DNA from 3 places in the Pseudomonas sp. Hz4 genome. Region 3 is predicted to be linked to each of the others. Evidence: riboswitches for the same ligand, from Rfam matches in the RefSeq annotation. Region 3 holds a riboswitch; each other region holds the start of a gene.
The links. Region 3 has a riboswitch for cobalamin ahead of ACYZTR_RS16830 (CbtB domain-containing protein). Riboswitches for the same ligand answer to the same signal wherever they lie in the genome.

Region 1: it holds a riboswitch for cobalamin, as region 3 does, so the genes downstream of both, cobO (cob(I)yrinic acid a,c-diamide adenosyltransferase) here and ACYZTR_RS16830 (CbtB domain-containing protein) in region 3, are expected to answer to the same signal.
Region 2: it holds a riboswitch for cobalamin, as region 3 does, so the genes downstream of both, ACYZTR_RS11620 (ABC transporter substrate-binding protein) here and ACYZTR_RS16830 (CbtB domain-containing protein) in region 3, are expected to answer to the same signal.

The regions. Positions count from the first base shown of each region.
Region 1 is NZ_CM142719.1:4,345,055-4,350,587, reverse strand. It holds gene ACYZTR_RS19815 (PQQ-dependent sugar dehydrogenase) at 1-1,009, opposite strand, end outside; gene ACYZTR_RS19810 (hypothetical protein) at 1,078-1,662, opposite strand; cobalamin riboswitch at 1,817-2,050, shown strand; gene cobO (cob(I)yrinic acid a,c-diamide adenosyltransferase) at 2,132-2,743, shown strand; gene ACYZTR_RS19800 (cobyrinate a,c-diamide synthase) at 2,754-4,091, shown strand; gene bluB (5,6-dimethylbenzimidazole synthase) at 4,088-4,738, shown strand; gene cbiB (adenosylcobinamide-phosphate synthase CbiB) at 4,735-5,533, shown strand, end outside.
Region 2 is NZ_CM142719.1:2,551,909-2,557,441, forward strand. It holds gene ACYZTR_RS11605 (copper-binding protein) at 3-341, shown strand; gene ACYZTR_RS11610 (ABC transporter ATP-binding protein) at 582-1,373, opposite strand; gene ACYZTR_RS11615 (FecCD family ABC transporter permease) at 1,370-2,374, opposite strand; gene ACYZTR_RS11620 (ABC transporter substrate-binding protein) at 2,383-3,396, opposite strand; cobalamin riboswitch at 3,536-3,738, opposite strand; partial or broken gene ACYZTR_RS11625 (AraC family transcriptional regulator) at 3,874-3,936, shown strand; gene ACYZTR_RS11630 (eCIS core domain-containing protein) at 4,078-4,674, shown strand; gene ACYZTR_RS11635 (tRNA (adenine(22)-N(1))-methyltransferase) at 4,950-5,533, shown strand, end outside.
Region 3 is NZ_CM142719.1:3,690,414-3,695,946, forward strand. It holds gene cobN (cobaltochelatase subunit CobN) at 1-188, opposite strand, end outside; gene cobW (cobalamin biosynthesis protein CobW) at 192-1,253, opposite strand; cobalamin riboswitch at 1,356-1,568, opposite strand; gene ACYZTR_RS16825 (IS110 family RNA-guided transposase) at 1,889-2,914, opposite strand; cobalamin riboswitch at 3,096-3,324, shown strand; gene ACYZTR_RS16830 (CbtB domain-containing protein) at 3,445-3,648, shown strand; gene ACYZTR_RS16835 (CbtA family protein) at 3,659-4,366, shown strand; gene ACYZTR_RS16840 (cobalamin biosynthesis protein) at 4,363-4,776, shown strand; gene cobM (precorrin-4 C(11)-methyltransferase) at 4,860-5,533, shown strand, end outside.

The DNA of each region.
Region 1 (5,533 bases), 650 kb from region 3:
GCGGGCCGACCGCGTAGTCCGGAGCAATGGCCTTGGCCACGAGGTCGGGGTTTTGCGGCTCGACGCGAATGTCGACGTGCTGGCCGTAATAACTGTAAGGCCAGCCGTAGAACCCGCCGTCTTTCACTGAAGTGATGTAGTCCGGCACCAGGTCGCTGCCGATTTCGTCGCGCTCGTTGACCGCCGTCCACAGCGCGCCGCTCTGAGGTTCCCAAGCCAGGCCGTTTGGATTACGAATCCCCGAGGCGAAGATTCGACTGTTGCCGGTGGCGCGATCCACTTCCCAGATCGCCGCGCGACCTTCTTCCTTGTCCATGCCGTTTTCGGCGACGTTGCTGTTGGAGCCCACCGTGACGTACAGCTTGCTGCCGTCCTTGCTGGCGATGACGTTTTTGGTCCAGTGGTGATTCAGCGTACCGCCCGGCAGGTCGATCACTTTCATCGGCTGCGACTTGATCACCGTCTCGCCGTTTTCATAGTGGAAGCGCAGCAAGCGGTCGGTGTCGGCGACGTACAGGTCATTGCCGACCAGCGTCATGCCGAAGGGCGAGTTGAGGTTTTCCAGAAACACCGTACGGGTTTCGGCGATGCCGTCGTGATCGCTGTCGCGCAGCAGCGTGATGCGGTTCGGGCTGGGGACGCCGGCACCGGCGCGGCCCATGACTTTCTTCATGACCCAACCCTTGATGCCTTTGCCGTCATCAGGTTTAGGTGGCGCGTTGGTTTCGGCGACCAGCACGTCGCCATTGGGCAGCACATAAAGCCAGCGCGGGTGATCGAGACCTTCAGCAAAGGCCGCCACCTGAGTCCCTGTCGTGGCGATGGGTTTCGCGCCGTCCGGCCAGCCGATCGCGGGGGCGATGTTCATCGTCGGGATCAGGGTTTTGTTGGGTTCTGGCAGCTTGGGCGAGGGGCCGGTGCCGTCGGAGACTTGCAGCCTGGAGGTTTCACCACAGGCGGCAAGCCCTCCGGCGAGCACAATGACGAGAGCGAGCTGAGGCTTGCGCATGCTGATCTTCCCTATGAATGCATTGACCTAATCAATAGAGAAGCGCAGGTGCACGATGGTTCAACCGGTCAGCCGCGGGCTTCCTTGAACAGCACGGCGATGCCGGGGTGATAGTTGCCGGCTTCGTTGCGCAACTTGCGATACGCGTAGGGGAAATACCAGGCCACCGCGCAGGTGTGTTCCTTTTGCAGGTCGTCGACCATGTCTTGGAGTTCTTCCGGGGTAGCGCTTTGTTGGGCTTTTTGCGGCGCAACGAACAGGCAGCCGAGTTTCAGGTCGCTGGCGTAGCTGATGCGCTTGGCGTCGCTGGTGATGTCCTGCAATGCTTGAGTCAGGTTCAGGCTGTTGACGCGTGGCCAGCGCTGGGTCGCCTGAAGGTAAGCGCGTTCTTCGCGGGTCGCGATAAACAGATCGGCGCGGCCATTGCGTTCGCCTTCTTCGGTCTGTTTACGGGTCGGCGTTTGTTGCAGTGTCACCATTTCCGCCATCCACGCAGCGGCGGACAGCAGGCTCAGGTTGGCTTTTTCATCGAACCAGTAAGGCGTGTCGTTATCGCCGCGCACGGCGTTGTAGCGGTCAATACAGTCAAACCAGCGTTCCAGCACCGGGCGCAGGAATTCCAGCTTCGGATTGCTGATGATCATGCCTTGCATGTGGCTCACCTTTGTTTTTGTGTTGTGAGATTATGGCTCTTTGATATCACTGCTGAGAGTGTGGCACAAGATTGGCGTCAGATAATTGATCGACGGCAGTTATTCGCTCGCAGGCCGCCCGTCTTCAATTGACGCTCCATCCCCAACCCTCTAACCTTCGCGGCTTGTTTCAGGTGCTCTGTGACCTTGGTCGACAGAGTGAAACAGGGAAGCCGGTGAGTGCGTTCATTCAACTAATGAAGAACCACGATCCCGGCGCTGCCCCCGCAACGGTAAATGAGTGAAGACTGCGCCTTGAGCCACTGTGTTGATGTCGACATGGGAAGGCGCGCAGTCAGGCGAATCGCCGCTCATGAGCCCGGAGACCGGCCTGATCCATCCAGCGGCATCACGGTGGGCGATGCCAGGCTTTTTGCCGTCTATTCTTGTGCCTGCCCGCCGTTATCCAGCCTCAACGGAGAGCTCCCCCATGACTGATACCCCCGATCGTGACGAACGTCATCTGGCGCGCATGCTGCGCAAAAAAGCCGTGATCGACGAACGCATCGCCAACTCCCCGAATGAATGCGGCCTGCTGCTGGTGCTGACCGGCAACGGCAAAGGCAAAAGCAGTTCGGCCTTTGGCATGCTCGCCCGGTCCATGGGCCACGGCATGCAGTGTGGCGTGGTGCAGTTCATCAAGGGGCGCAACAGCACCGGCGAAGAACTGTTTTTCCGGCGCTTCCCGGAACAGGTGCGTTTTCATGTGATGGGCGAGGGCTTCACCTGGGAAACCCAGGATCGCCACCGTGACATCGCCGCCGCCGAAGCTGCGTGGGCGGTGTCCCGCGAATTGCTGCGTGATCCGTCGATTGGCCTGGTGGTGCTGGATGAGTTGAACATTGCGCTCAAGCACGGTTACCTCGATCTGGATCAGGTGCTCAGCGATTTGCAGGCGCGTCCGCCGATGCAGCATGTGGTGGTTACCGGTCGCGGCGCCAAACCGGAGATGATCGAACTGGCCGACACGGTCACCGAAATGGGCGTGATCAAACACGCGTTCCAGGCCGGGATCAAAGCGCAAAAAGGCGTCGAGCTGTGAATACTACTTTATGAAAATCAGCCATCACTGCCCGGCGGTGCTGATCGCCGCGCCGGCCTCCGGTCAGGGCAAGACCACCGTCACCGCTGCGCTGGCCCGTTTGCATCGCAATCAGGGGCGCAAGGTTCGCGTGTTCAAGTGCGGCCCGGACTTTCTCGACCCGATGATTCTTGAGCGCGCCAGTGGTGCGCCGGTGTATCAACTGGACATGTGGATGGTCGGCGAGCAGGAAAGTCGTCGTCTGTTGTGGGAAGCCGCCGGCGAAGCTGACCTGATCCTCATCGAAGGCGTCATGGGGCTGTTTGACGGTACGCCGTCCAGCGCTGACCTGGCGCGGCATTTCGGTGTGCCGGTGCTGGGTGTGATCGACGGCACCGCCATGGCCCAGACCTTCGGCGCACTGGCGTTGGGGTTGGCGCGCTATCAGCCGGATTTGCCGTTTGCCGGTGTGCTGGCCAACCGCGTCGGTACCCTGCGTCACGCGCAATTACTTGAAGGCAGCCTCACTGAAGGTTTGCGCTGGTACGGCGCCTTGTCCCGGGAAACCGGGATCGAATTGCCAAGTCGCCATTTGGGTCTGGTTCAGGCCAGTGAGTTGAACGATCTCGATCTGCGCCTCGATGCGGCCGCCGATGCGTTGGCCAGCAGTTGCGAGGTCGCGCTGCCACCGGCCGTCGAATTCGCCGCCCCGGATGTGCTTGAAGCCGAGCCGTTGCTGACGGGTGTGCGAATTGCCGTGGCCCGTGACGAAGCGTTCGCCTTCACCTACGGTGCCAGCCTGGATTTGTTGCGGGCGATGGGCGCTGAGTTGTCGTTTTTCTCGCCGATCCGCGATACCCGATTGCCCGATGCCGACAGTCTCTATCTGCCGGGCGGCTACCCCGAGCTGCACCATGTGGCGCTGTCGCAAAACAGCTCGATGCTGACCGCGATCCGCGCCCACCACGCGGCTGGCAAGCCCTTGCTGGCCGAATGTGGCGGCATGCTGTATCTGCTCGACTCGTTGACCGATGTCGAGGGCACTCGCGCTGAATTGGTCGGCCTGCTGGCAGGGGATGCAGTGATGCAAAAGCGTCTGGCTGCGTTGGCGTTGCAGGCGGTCGAATTGCCCGAAGGCTTGTTGCGCGGGCACACCTATCACCATTCGCTGACCAGCACCGAGCTTGAGCCAATCGCTCGTGGCCTGAGCCCTAACGGCGGGCGTGGGGCAGAGGCGGTTTATCGTGAAGGGCGGATGACCGCCACTTATGTGCACTTCTATTTCCCGTCCAATCCATCGGCGGTTGCCGCGCTATTTGCGCCTGACCAAAACCCTGTGGGAGCGGGCTTGCCCGCGAAGAGGCCATGACTGACCACGCATTCAGCCAGGCCGAACGCGCAGCGGTCTACCGAGCCATCGGCGAACGCCGCGACATGCGTCATTTCAGCGGCGGCACCGTCGAGCCGCAATTACTGCGGCGCCTGCTCGAAGCGGCACATCAGGCACCGAGTGTCGGCCTGATGCAGCCTTGGCGGTTCATCCGCATCAGCGATCGAGCCCTGCGCGGCAAGATCCAGTTACTGGTGGACGAAGAACGCATCCGCACCGCCGAAGCCCTTGGCGAGCGCACCGACGAATTCATGAAGCTGAAAGTTGAAGGCATCAACGACTGCGCCGAGGTGCTGGTCGCCGCGTTGATGGACGATCGCGAGCGCCATATCTTTGGCCGTCGCACCTTGCCGGAAATGGACATGGCCTCGTTGTCCTGCGCGATCCAGAACCTGTGGCTGGCCTCCCGCGCCGAAGGACTGGGCATGGGCTGGGTGTCGCTGTTCGAGCCGCAAGCCTTGGCGGACCTGCTGGGTTTGCCGGCCGGCGCCAAGCCCTTGGCCGTGCTTTGCCTGGGGCCGGTCAAGGCATTCTATCCAGCGCCGATGCTGGTACTCGAAGGTTGGGCGCAGGCGCGTCCGCTCAGTGAGCTGCTGTACGAAAACTATTGGGGAGTAAGTCAATGAGTGTGGCGTTGTTGAGTGTCGCCGCGGTTGCGCTGGATGCGCTGCTGGGTGAACCCAAACGCTGGCATCCGCTGGTGGCGTTCGGCCGTTTTGCCGATCGCATCGAGCAACGTTTCAACTCCGGCGGTCGCGGTTGGCGTAGCCACGGCGTCACCGCCTGGGTGATCGCGGTGTTGCCGCTGACCCTGCTGGCCACGGCGTTTTCCTGGGCGCCCTATGTCGGCTGGATTGTCGAAATTCTCGTGCTCTATTGCGCCCTCGGCCTGCGCAGCCTCGGTGAACACGTCGAACCGGTGGCCAAGGCGCTGCGCAGCGATGATCTGGACGAGGCGCGCAAACGTGTCGGTTATCTGGTGAGCCGCCAGACCAGCGAACTGGATAAAACCGAAGTCGCCCGCGCCGCCACTGAATCCGTATTGGAGAATGGCAGCGACGCGGTGTTTGCCGCGTTGTTCTGGTTTGCCGTGGCGGGTGCGCCCGGTGTGGTGCTCTACCGTTTGAGCAACACCCTCGACGCGATGTGGGGTTACCGCAACGAACGCTTCGAACGTTTCGGCTGGGCGGCGGCGAAGATCGACGACGTCCTCAACTACATTCCTGCACGCCTGGTGGCGTTGACCTATGCGCTGCTGGGTAAAACCCGACTGGCGTTGAAATGCTGGCGTACCCAAGGCCCGACCTGGGACAGCCCGAATGCCGGCCCAGTGATGGCGGCGGGTGCTGGTGCGCTCGGTGTCGAGTTGGGCGGGGCGGCGATTTATCACGGTGAACTGCATCAGCGTCCACAACTGGGCG
Region 2 (5,533 bases), 1.1 Mb from region 3:
GTATGAAACTGACCCTGATTGCAGTTGCAAGCACCGTAGTAACGCTGTCTTTTTCTGTCCTGGCAGAGGATATGCCGGGCATGAAAATGGACGGTATGGACGGTATGCAGATGCAGCAGGATGCGAAGCAGGCTCCATCAGCCAAAGCGGAAGGTTCTATCAAGGCTATTAACTCCGAGAAGCACACTGGGACTATCGCTCATGGCGCCGTGCCGGCGGTGCAGTGGCCCGCTATGACCATGGCTTTTTCCGCCACGGTGGAGCAATTGGAGGGTCTAAGCGCTGGAGATCAGGTGGCTTTCGAATTCAGGGCACCACGTTGCGGTCGGTCCATGGCGTAGTCAGATCACCCAACACACCGTTGAAATGGCCAACGCTGACGAGGTCTATTTGGGCGGTGAAGGACGGTTTCTGGTAGCCCGTGATGAAGGGCGGATCGTCGCTTCACCGTGGATTAAAGGTCGTGGAAGTGGTGCCCCTGTTCGTCCTTCCCGAGTTCCGCCGCTCGGGACTGTTCAGCGAGTTGTACAGCGCATTGAAGTCGCCTGAGGTTCGACATATCTCGAATACCCGAGAGCAAGTCAAACAGAGCGAAATCGCAGAATCTGCGCGCCGTCGAAAGGATCGACAAGGTAATGCCCGTGCACACCGAATGTATCCTGCAAGCATTGCGGGGTCAGCACCTCAAGTGGCTTGCCGAGGGCCACTAATCGCCCCTCATCCAGTACCGCCAAACGATCACAGATCAGCGCCTGATTCAGGTCATGCAGGGCGATCAATGTCGTCACCGGCAGAGCCTGTACAACGTTTAGAATGGCGAGCTGATGCTGGATATCCAAGTGATTGGTCGGTTCGTCCAGCAACAGAATCTGCGGGCGTTGGGCCAGGGCGCGAGCGATGTGGACACGCTGACGTTCACCGCCGGACAGACTGTGCCAGGTACGGTTTTTCAGGTGCGCCGCATCGACGTCGCGCAGCGCCTGCAGGACGATGGCATCGTCCTCACTCGACCAAGGGCTCAAGGCCGACAGCCACGGCGTTCGACCCAGGGCTACGGCATCAAACACACTGATGGCATCCAAGGTGTCGGCCTGTTGCTCTACCACCGCCAGGGTTTGCGCGATGGTTCGCCGTGACAGTGCCCTGAGGCACTGGCCGTTGAGGTGGATGTCTCCCCGGCTGGGGATGCGCACGCCGGCCAGCAGTTTGAGCAGCGTGGATTTTCCCGAACCGTTGGGCCCGACGAGGCCCAGGGTTTCACCACGACGGATGTCCAGGTGGATACCGTGCAGCAACTCAGCGTCGCCGACATGAAACCCGAGGCCGGAACAACGCAGTACGGAGTCGCTGATGACTGGCGAGGCAGCATTCATCGAGCATTCCTCCGACCGATCAGGATCAACGCGAACACCGGCGCGCCAACCAATGCGGTGATGACGCCGACCGGGATCACCTGGCCTTTGATCAGCGTCCGGGAGAGGATATCGGCGGCGATCAGAAACACTGCACCACCCAGCGCGCTCGCCGGCAGCAGACGCGCATGCCGGGTGCCCAGCAGCAGTCGCACGGCATGGGGGATGACCAGGCCGACGAAACCGATGGAGCCGACAATCGACACCATCACTGCCGTCACCAGTGCGGCGCAGCTGATCAACAAAAATTGCACTCGGCGTACTGGAATGCCGAGCGAGGCGGCTGAGTCGGCACCAAAAGTGAAGGCATCCAGCGCCCGACGGTGCCACAGGCACACCGCGAGACCGGTCAATGCCACGGGCACCGACAGCCACACCGATGGCCAGCGCACGCCGCTGAGATTGCCCAGCAACCAGAACATGATGCCGCGGGCCTGTTCGGAACTGGCCGACTTGGTGATCAGAAACGCGGTGAGCGCATTGAACAACTGCGAACCGGCAATCCCCGCCAGGATGATTTGCCCGGTGCCGCCGTTTGAACCACTGGCGCGGGCCAGCAAAACAACCACGGCAAAGGCGGCAACGGCGCCGGCAAACGCCCCCACCGAGAGCGAAATCAACCCCGCCCCGAGACCCAGCAATGCCACCAGTACAGCGCCTGTCGAGGCGCCGGCGGAAATGCCGAGCAGATAAGGATCGGCCAGCGGGTTGCGCAACAGCGATTGCAGGATCACCCCGCAGGTGGCCAGGCCCGCACCGCAGGCCGCTGCCACCAGCGCGCGGGTCAGGCGGTAATTCCAGACGATGCCTTCGTCTATCGGGTCGAGGACATAACCGGCAGTCCACAGTTTGTTCGCCAGCACCTGGAACACCACACTCGGTTCGATGCTCGTTTCACCGATGGTCACACCGGCAATCACGGCCAACAGCAGTGTCAGCAATGCCAGCAGCGTACGAATCAGCACCCTGGTCATTTCTGCAGGTCGTAGCCGTTGATGGCTGATGCCAGGGTTTCAAGACCGTCGAACATTCTCACGCTGGCCTGCATGGCCATGGCGTCGAGGATGATGATGCGGTTGTTTTTCACGGCGTCCATGTTGCGGGTCACCGGGTCGCTGCGCAGGAATTCCACTTTCTTTTGATAGTCGTCAGCCGGGAATCGACGGCGATCCATGCGTGCGATGACCAGGAAGGTCGGGTTGGCCTTGGCGATGGTTTCCCAGCCGACTGTTGGCCATTCTTCATCAGACTGAACCACGTTGCGCACACCCAACGTATTCATCATGAAGTCGGGAATGCCCTTGTGCCCGGCGACATAGGGGTCGATATCCAGACTGGCGCTGGAGAACCAGAACAGCGCACTGGTGTGCTTCAGATCCTTGTTCTGTACGGTGGCAATGGACTTGGCCAGGCTGGCCTTGAGTTGGGCGGTCAGCTGCTGGCCACGTTCCTGCGCATCGAAAATTTCAGCCAATTGGCTGATGCTTTTGTAGAGGCTGTCGATGTGAAATGCCTCCAGACGTGTGCCATCGGCACCGACCAGGTTGTCCTTGGCTTCGCAGTCGGACGGCATCAAGTAGGTCGGGATTTTCAGTTCGTGAAACTGGTCGCGAGTACCGACCACGCCTTGCGGACCGACCATCCACTCCAACTCCACTGCCACCAGCTGTGGACGCTTGCCGATCACCGCCTCGAAACTCGGCTCGTTGTCGGCCAGGCGTTCGATCGTCTCGTTCTCTGTCTTGTGCGTGGCCAGCACATCGTTGAACCACAGCGAAGTGCCGACCAGCGTGTTGCCAAGGCCCATGGCGTAGAACATTTCAGTGCCCGCCTGGCCGATGGTCACGACACGGCTGGGTGCCTGCTGAAAGGTCAGCGTGCTGCCACAGTTCTCGACGGTCAGGGGATAGTGGGTCGGGGCCGCATGGGCGAGGGTGGACAGACCCAGGGCAGTGGCGAGGGTGGCAAGGCGGAACAGCAGCATGACGCAATCTCCATTTGACCGTACAAGAGCAGGGGTACGGACTGGAAACACATCATCGAACGCTGCCATTGAAGCAGTGAAGTGCCGATCACTCAGGAACGCTCGGCGCAAGGATGTCCTTCCCGAACACCCCGCCGGTTAGTGATTTACTTGGCCGGCAGGTCTCCTGACTGATGCGTCGTCGCCAGGCTCCAGCCTTCCCGGGAGTGATCCCAGTGGCAGTTCAGGAGCAGGCTCAGCACCTACAGTTGCGGGGGCAGTTCCGTTTGATGCCGTGTCAGGCATCTTGGATTCCCTATTAATCCCATTTGGAAACCGGCGGCCGGCATGGTAGTCGATCATGCCGTATATCACCACTGAGCGCTGTTGGCTGATAACAGGCTGTCGTCATGTATCCATGACAATTATTTGAATGTATTGATCGTCGATTTTACGATGACGCCAACAACGTCTCCACTCGCACGAGGCTCCTGATGCATCCTGACTTTCGACGGTTTCAACGAACTCGACTCGCTGATCGCGCTCGGCATCCTCAACCGGGATAACTGTCTGTTCACGACTGACTTTCTCAGGGCGTGAAGCGGTCATCGAGAAGAGACCGACAGCGATACGCTAAAGTTATGCGGGTCGTCGATCAATTGTGACCCACTGTTCGTGCTGCGTCCGTCCTTGGAGCGCCCAATGCCGCCTATCACCACGCGCCTGGTGGCGCTGTTTGTTCTTTGCCTGACGCTTGAAGTGCCGGCCCAGACCAACGCCTGCCCAGCTGGCGAGAAACAAGTGTGCCTGGACAGCTGCATCTGCCTGCCAGACGCAGGACAGCTGCTCAGCCCCCTGTCTGATGGCATCTTCCAGATCGCGGCACCTGCCTTGGCGCTGTGGCTGACCCAAGCCCGCGCTGAAGCAGCCAACGCCGGCATCCAACCCATTCCACCGCACATCCGGGAGCAACTGCTGCGCTGGTACGACCCCAGCGTCCTCGATACCGCGCGCTACAAGGTTAGCGACAACGGCCAATTCAGCACCGCCACTGCCATGCTGCAAAACCCCGATGTCGGTGCCGTGACGCTGATCGACATCATCCTCTTCCGGGACGCTCAAACCGCAGAACAGAACATCGCGCTCTGGGCTCACGAATTAAAGCATGTGCAGCAGTATCAGGAATGGGGGGTAGAAGGATTCGCCCAGCGGTATACACAAGATTTCAATGCTGTGGAGGCGCCGGCTTATGCCATACAGGCTGAGGTCAGACGGTTGGTGCGGGAAGGGACTGACTGAAGGGTAGCGAAGCTGCCCGTCACGACTGGCTGCATTGTGTTGATTTCGGCAGTAGTGACAGGCAAAAATCGTCCCATTGCAGCCTCTCAAGCTCCGCAAAGGTCGGCCAAAATCGCCCCACAACCAGGGTTCGCTTTGGGCCGATAGGCGAGCGTTAGGTACGGATCGAGCCATGGCCCTGGTCACATAAATTTGAAATGCACGGCGTTGCTCGACAGAATCGCGTCCCGATCCGGCCAAAGGCGCTGGACGCTTGTGGTGAAAAGGGGCTGCAGTTGAACGAACAGACACTGTCCATGCGCCTGGAGCGTGTGGCGGCGCATGTGCCAGCCGGTGCGCGCCTGGCCGATATCGGCTCGGATCACGGCTACCTGCCGGTGGCGTTGATGCGCCGTGGCGCCATCGCGGCGGCGGTGGCCGGCGAGGTGGCATTGACGCCGTTCCGCTCGGCCGAACGCACCGTGCGCGAGAATGGCCTGGACCAGGGGATCACCGTGCGCTTGGCCAATGGCCTGGCGGCGATCGAGCCGGGAGACGGAATCACGGCGATCAGCATCTGCGGCATGGGCGGCGAGACGATCCGCGACATTCTCGACAGCGGCAAGGCGCGTCTGAGCGGCCAGGAGCGCCTGATCTTGCAGCCCAACGGCGGCGAGCAGCCACTGCGCCAATGGCTGATGGAAAATGGCTACCGCATCCTTTGCGAGGAACTGCTGCGGGAAAAGCGCTTCGACTACGAAATCATCGTCGCCGAGCGCGCCGGGCCGGTGATGTACACCGCCGAGGAGCTGTACTTCGGCCCGCTGCAGATGCAGGCACGCAGCCCGGCGTTCCTGGTCAAGTGGCAACGCATGCTGCG
Region 3 (5,533 bases):
TGCACCTGCATCGGGTTGGCCAGGCGCACGCTCGGGTAATCGTCGGGCAACTGCTGCGCCGCTTCGGCGAGCAGCGCGAGGCTGGAGTCGCCACTGCACAGGATCACCAGCTCGGCGGGGGTTTGTCCAAGGTCGGCAATGTTGTCATCCGACACGAAACCGCCGGGCTGGGTCCTGAGCAGGTGCATGGCTTAAACGCTGAGCGCAGCGCGCAGTTGCGTTTCGATTAGAATTGCGTCCAGTTCCTGACCGATCAATACCAGGCGTGTGGTGCGCGCTTCGTCGGCGCCCCACTGACGGTCGAAATGCTTGTCGAAACGAGTGCCTACGCCCTGGATCAACAGGCGCATCGGCTTGTTCGGAATCGCCGCAAAGCCTTTGACGCGCAAGATGCCGTGTTGAACCACCAGTTGAGTCAGCGCGTCCAGCAGCAGGCTTTCATCTGCCTGGGGCAGTTCGATGGAGATCGAATCGAAAGCATCGTGATCGTGATCGTCCTCACCTTCATGGTGGTGATCGTGATGGCTGTGACGGCTGTCGATGTGTTCTTCGGAACCAGCACCGAGGCCGATCAGCACGTTCAGTGGCAGACGACCACTGCTGGCCTCGATGACTTTCACGGCGGACGGCAATTCTTCAGCGACTTCCAGGCGCACACGGGCCAGGTCTTCGGGGCTGATCAGGTCGGCCTTGTTGAGGATCACCAGGTCGGCGCTGGCCAGTTGGTCGGCGAACAGCTCGTGCAGCGGCGATTCGTGGTCCAGGTTCGGGTCGAGTTTGCGCTGGGCATCGACCTGGTCCGGGAAAGCCGCGAAGGTGCCGGCGGCGACCGCTGGGCTGTCGACCACGGTGATCACCGCGTCAACGGTGCAGGCGCTGCGGATTTCTGGCCACTGGAAGGCTTGCACCAGCGGTTTTGGCAGGGCCAGACCAGACGTTTCAATGAGGATGTGGTCGAGGTCGCCGCGACGGGCGACCAATTCGCGCATCACCGGGAAGAACTCTTCCTGGACGGTGCAACACAGGCAGCCGTTGGCCAATTCATAAACGCGGCCGTTGGCTTCTTCCTCAGTGCAGCCGATGGAGCACTGCTTGAGGATTTCGCCGTCGATGCCCAGCTCGCCGAACTCGTTGACGATCACCGCGATGCGGCGGCCCTGAGCGTTGTCGAGCATGTGCCGCAGCAACGTGGTTTTGCCCGAGCCGAGGAAGCCGGTAACGATGGTGACGGGGAGTTTGGCCAGTGTTTTCATCGGATGCCCTTTGGCAAGGTGGCGGGCATACGGGACGACGACCGGCAACGCGGACGCGCGTGCCTGAAGAGTTCGCCACCGGATCACCCCGCCCGGTTGAAAGTGAGAATCTGTGTCGAGGCAGGTCTCCTGGCTGACGGCTTGCCAGTCGTTCGACTGACGTAGGCTGCGCCTTCCCGCGGACCCGATAGACAGGGCTTGCAGTGGCGTGGCAGCCAACAGAACCGTTCACAGTTGCGGGGGCAGCCGCGGCATCGACCGCGTTCCCTTCTTAGCTTCGGCAGACGCCGAAGAACCTCGAAAGCGCAAGGCTACGCATCGTGTGAGGGCGGGTCAATGTCTTGTGGCAGCCGTACCGGCCCCTTCGCGAGCAGGCTCGCTCCCACATCTATGGTTACCCCCTTTTCTGCAATACTGTTTTTGATGCGTGGTTGGCTTGCTTTCATCTATCCGGCGTCTGAGTGGGGTTGTGGCCCCCGCGCCTCGATGAGAATCGATGCCCGACGATCCTAATTATTCGAACGGCCTTTCAGCCGTGTGGGAGCTCAGGGTTGTCGTCAGGCCGGTTGGCCGTTCACGTCATCTGTTATCCAGCATCGCAAAACCAGGTGGGTGGTGCTCGGGTGACAGCAGGGTCAGGCGTTCATCGCGGTTGGCCCTGCATCGAATTCAGAGTGGTGTGCCGCAATCGCCCAGGCGATCCTCGCCAGCTTATTGGCCAGCGCGCAGACCACATGGTTGGAGTGATGGTGGGCTAATAGCTGCCGGACCCAGTCCGCCAGCCAGCCTTTCTGGCGCTCCAGCTGCATCAAGTAGACACGGGCGCACTGGATGAGCAGGCGCCTCTGGTTGCGATCACCGCGCTTGCTGATGCCCAATAGAACGGTCTTGCCGCCCGTGGAATGCTGTTTGGGCACCAGCCCGATCGAGGCCGAATAGCCTCGCCCGCATTTGAACTGTTTGCCATCACCCAACTCGGCAGCCAGGACGGTGGAGGTGATCGGGCCGACACACGGCATGGTCATCAAACGAGATGCCAGATCATCTTCAGCGGCCTGGCATTGCACTCGCTTATCCAGTGCCTTGATCCGCTCATTCAGGTAGTTGAAGTGCTCATGTAGCATCGTCAGAATTATTTTGATGTCTTCAGAAAATGAACTCGCCTCAAGTAGCGTCGGCAGATCGTTGATCGATTTGAAGCCTGGGGCCAAGCTGACGCCAACCTCCAGAAGGGCTGCGTGAATCCGATTGACGGTCGCGGTGCGGTCTTTGATGAACGAATCCCGTGTCGAGTTGAGCATGGCCAACGCCTGCTGAGCCTGGGTCTTGGGGGCGACAAAGCGCATCGTTGGGCGGGTCGCTGCCTCGCAGATCGCCTCGGCGTCAGCGAAGTCGTTCTTGTTGCTTTTCACATAAGGACGCACGAGATGAGGCGCAATGAGCTTGGGCGTATGTCCCAGCTTTGCGACCTCCTGCGCCATGAAGTGGGCGCCGCCACAGGCTTCCATCACGACGATGCAGGGATCGAGGTTCGCCAGGTGTTGGATCAGCGCCACTCGAGTAAACTTTTTGCGCTGGAGCTCATGACCACGATCATCTTGAGCATGCAGGTGAAAGGAGTGTTTTCCCAGGTCGATGGCGGCAATAGCTACTTTGTTCATGGCAACGGTCTCCGATAGGCCCCCTGTGAAAGCTTAGTGGGCGATCACAGGGGGCGGCGGGGGTAGCCATTTCATTATTGTAATGCGGTCACCTGTGGGAGCGGGCTTGCTCGCGAAGGACGCGACTCGGTATCCAAGTGAGAACCCTTGCCAATTGACGCCCAACCCCCGCCCATGCTCTCCTACGCACTGTGTTACGGGTGCCCTTCACAGGGTGAAACGGGAAACCGGTGAATCATGTGCTTTCCTCTAAAGTCATGTCAGTCCGGTGCTGCCCCCGCAACGGTAAGCGAGCGAAGCGTCAGAACCACTGTGCCAGCAGTTCAGCATGGGAAGGTGATGCTTGCAGGTCAGGGCGAAAGCCAACGCCCCTCGTGAGCCCGGAGACCGGCCCGCAACACAAAGTGACCATTACGATCACTGAATGACAAACCCGCGGTGGGCGGGCGCTGTTTGAACCTCTGCGCGCCCGACTCGCAGGGGTCTTCCATGCGCTCTATTCACCCGCTGACAGACCAGAGGGAAGCGCCATGTCGATCATCAGCAGTACCGGCAGCAACACCGATAAGAGCACCGCCAGCACCACCACGACCCTGACTCAACGCCTGACCGCCGCGGTGTGTGCGTCGATCCTTGGCGCTAGCCTGGTGTATTTCGCCGGTTTCTCGCACATCGAAGCGGTGCACAATGCCGCGCACGATACCCGCCACAGCTCTGCATTCCCGTGCCATTGAGGCTGCTGACATGATCAAGCGTATTGCGCAAACCGCAGGGTTCACCGGGCTTCTGGCCGCCTTGCTGCTGACCCTGCTGCAAAGCTTCTGGGTGGCTCCGCTGATTCTGCAGGCCGAGACTTACGAAAAATCCGAGCCCGCCGCTGTTGCAGTTCACGAACACGCCGCGGGTGCTGTCGCCGCTCACACCCACGACGCCGAAGCCTGGGAACCGGAAGACGGCTGGCAGCGCGTGCTGTCGACCACGGGCGGCAACCTGGTGGTAGCGGTCGGTTTCGCCCTGATGCTCGCCGGCCTCTATACCTTGCGCGCACCGACCAAAACCTCCCAAGGCCTGCTCTGGGGCCTGGCCGGTTATGCGACGTTCGTGCTGGCGCCAACCCTCGGTCTGCCGCCTGAGCTGCCGGGCACTGCCGCTGCTGATTTGGCGCAACGGCAGATCTGGTGGATCAGCACTGCCGCCTCCACTGCAGCCGGCATCGCATTGATCGTGTTCAGCCGCCACTGGTTGATGAAAGTGCTCGGCGTGGCCATTCTGGCCGTTCCTCACGTGATCGGCGCACCACAACCGGAAGTCCACTCGATGCTGGCTCCAGAAGCGTTGGAAGCTCAGTTCAAAATCGCTTCGCAGCTGACCAACGTTGCGTTCTGGCTGGCCCTGGGCTTGATCAGTGCCTGGTTGTTCCGCCGCAAAAGCGATGGTCAATACCACGCATGACTGACACTAGCGCCGCGCCGACCCTGGTGGTCGGCCTGGGCTGCCAGCGCGGCTGCCCCGTCAGCACGCTGCGGGCGTTGCTCGATCAGGCGTTACAGGCTTATAAAATCGAGCTCCACCAGATCAAGGCATTGGCCAGCATTGACCTGAAGCGCGAAGAACCTGGTTTGATCGAATTGGCTGAACAGCTAGCGCTGCCACTGATGTACTTCAGCAGTGAACAACTGGCCGGCTATCAACCGCAACTCAGCCACCGCTCGGACATCGCGTTCGAACGCACCGGCTGCTACGGCGTCGCGGAAAGTGCCGCCCTGGCCCTGGCCGAACAGTTGGCCCAGGCACCGGCAAAATTGCTGATTTCACGACAAAAATATGCCCAGGCCACCTTGGCTTTGGCCTGCGTCGCCTGAAATCCTCAATAATCCCCGTCTTTGATCATGAGCAATCTTCATCTGAAACCTTGCCCATACCCTTTTTCTCACAGGAACCGACGATGACCGTCTACTTCATTGGCGCAGGTCCCGGCGACCCGGAACTGATCACCGTCAAAGGCCAACGGCTGATTCGTAGCTGCCCGGTGATCATCTACGCCGGCTCCCTCGTGCCCGCCGCCGTGCTGGAAGGCCATCGCGCCGAACAGGTGGTCAACAGCGCCGAACTGCACCTGGAACAGATCATCGAGCTGATCAAGACTGCCCATGCGAACGGCCAGGACGTGGCCCGTGTACATTCCGGTGATCCGAGTCTTTACGGTGCCATTGGCGAGCAGATTCGCTACCTGCGCGAACTCGACATCCCTTTTGAAATTATTCCCGGCGTCACGGCCACGGCGGCCTGCGCGGCACTGTTGGGCGCCGAACTGACGTTGCCCGATGTGTCGCAAAGCGTGATCCTGACCCGCTACGCCGACAAGACCGCCATGCCCGCTGGCGAAGAGCTGGGCAGCCTGGCGCAGCATGGGGCGACCATGGCGATTCATCTGGGGGTCAATCATCTGGAGAAAATCCTGGTTGAATTGCTGCCGCATTACGGCGCGGACTGCCCGATCGCGGTGATTCACCGAGCGACCTGGCCGGATCAGGATTGGGTGGTGGGGACGCTTGAGGACATTGCCGCGAAGGTTGAAGCCAAGGGGTTTCGACGCACGGCGCTGATTTTGGTGGGCCG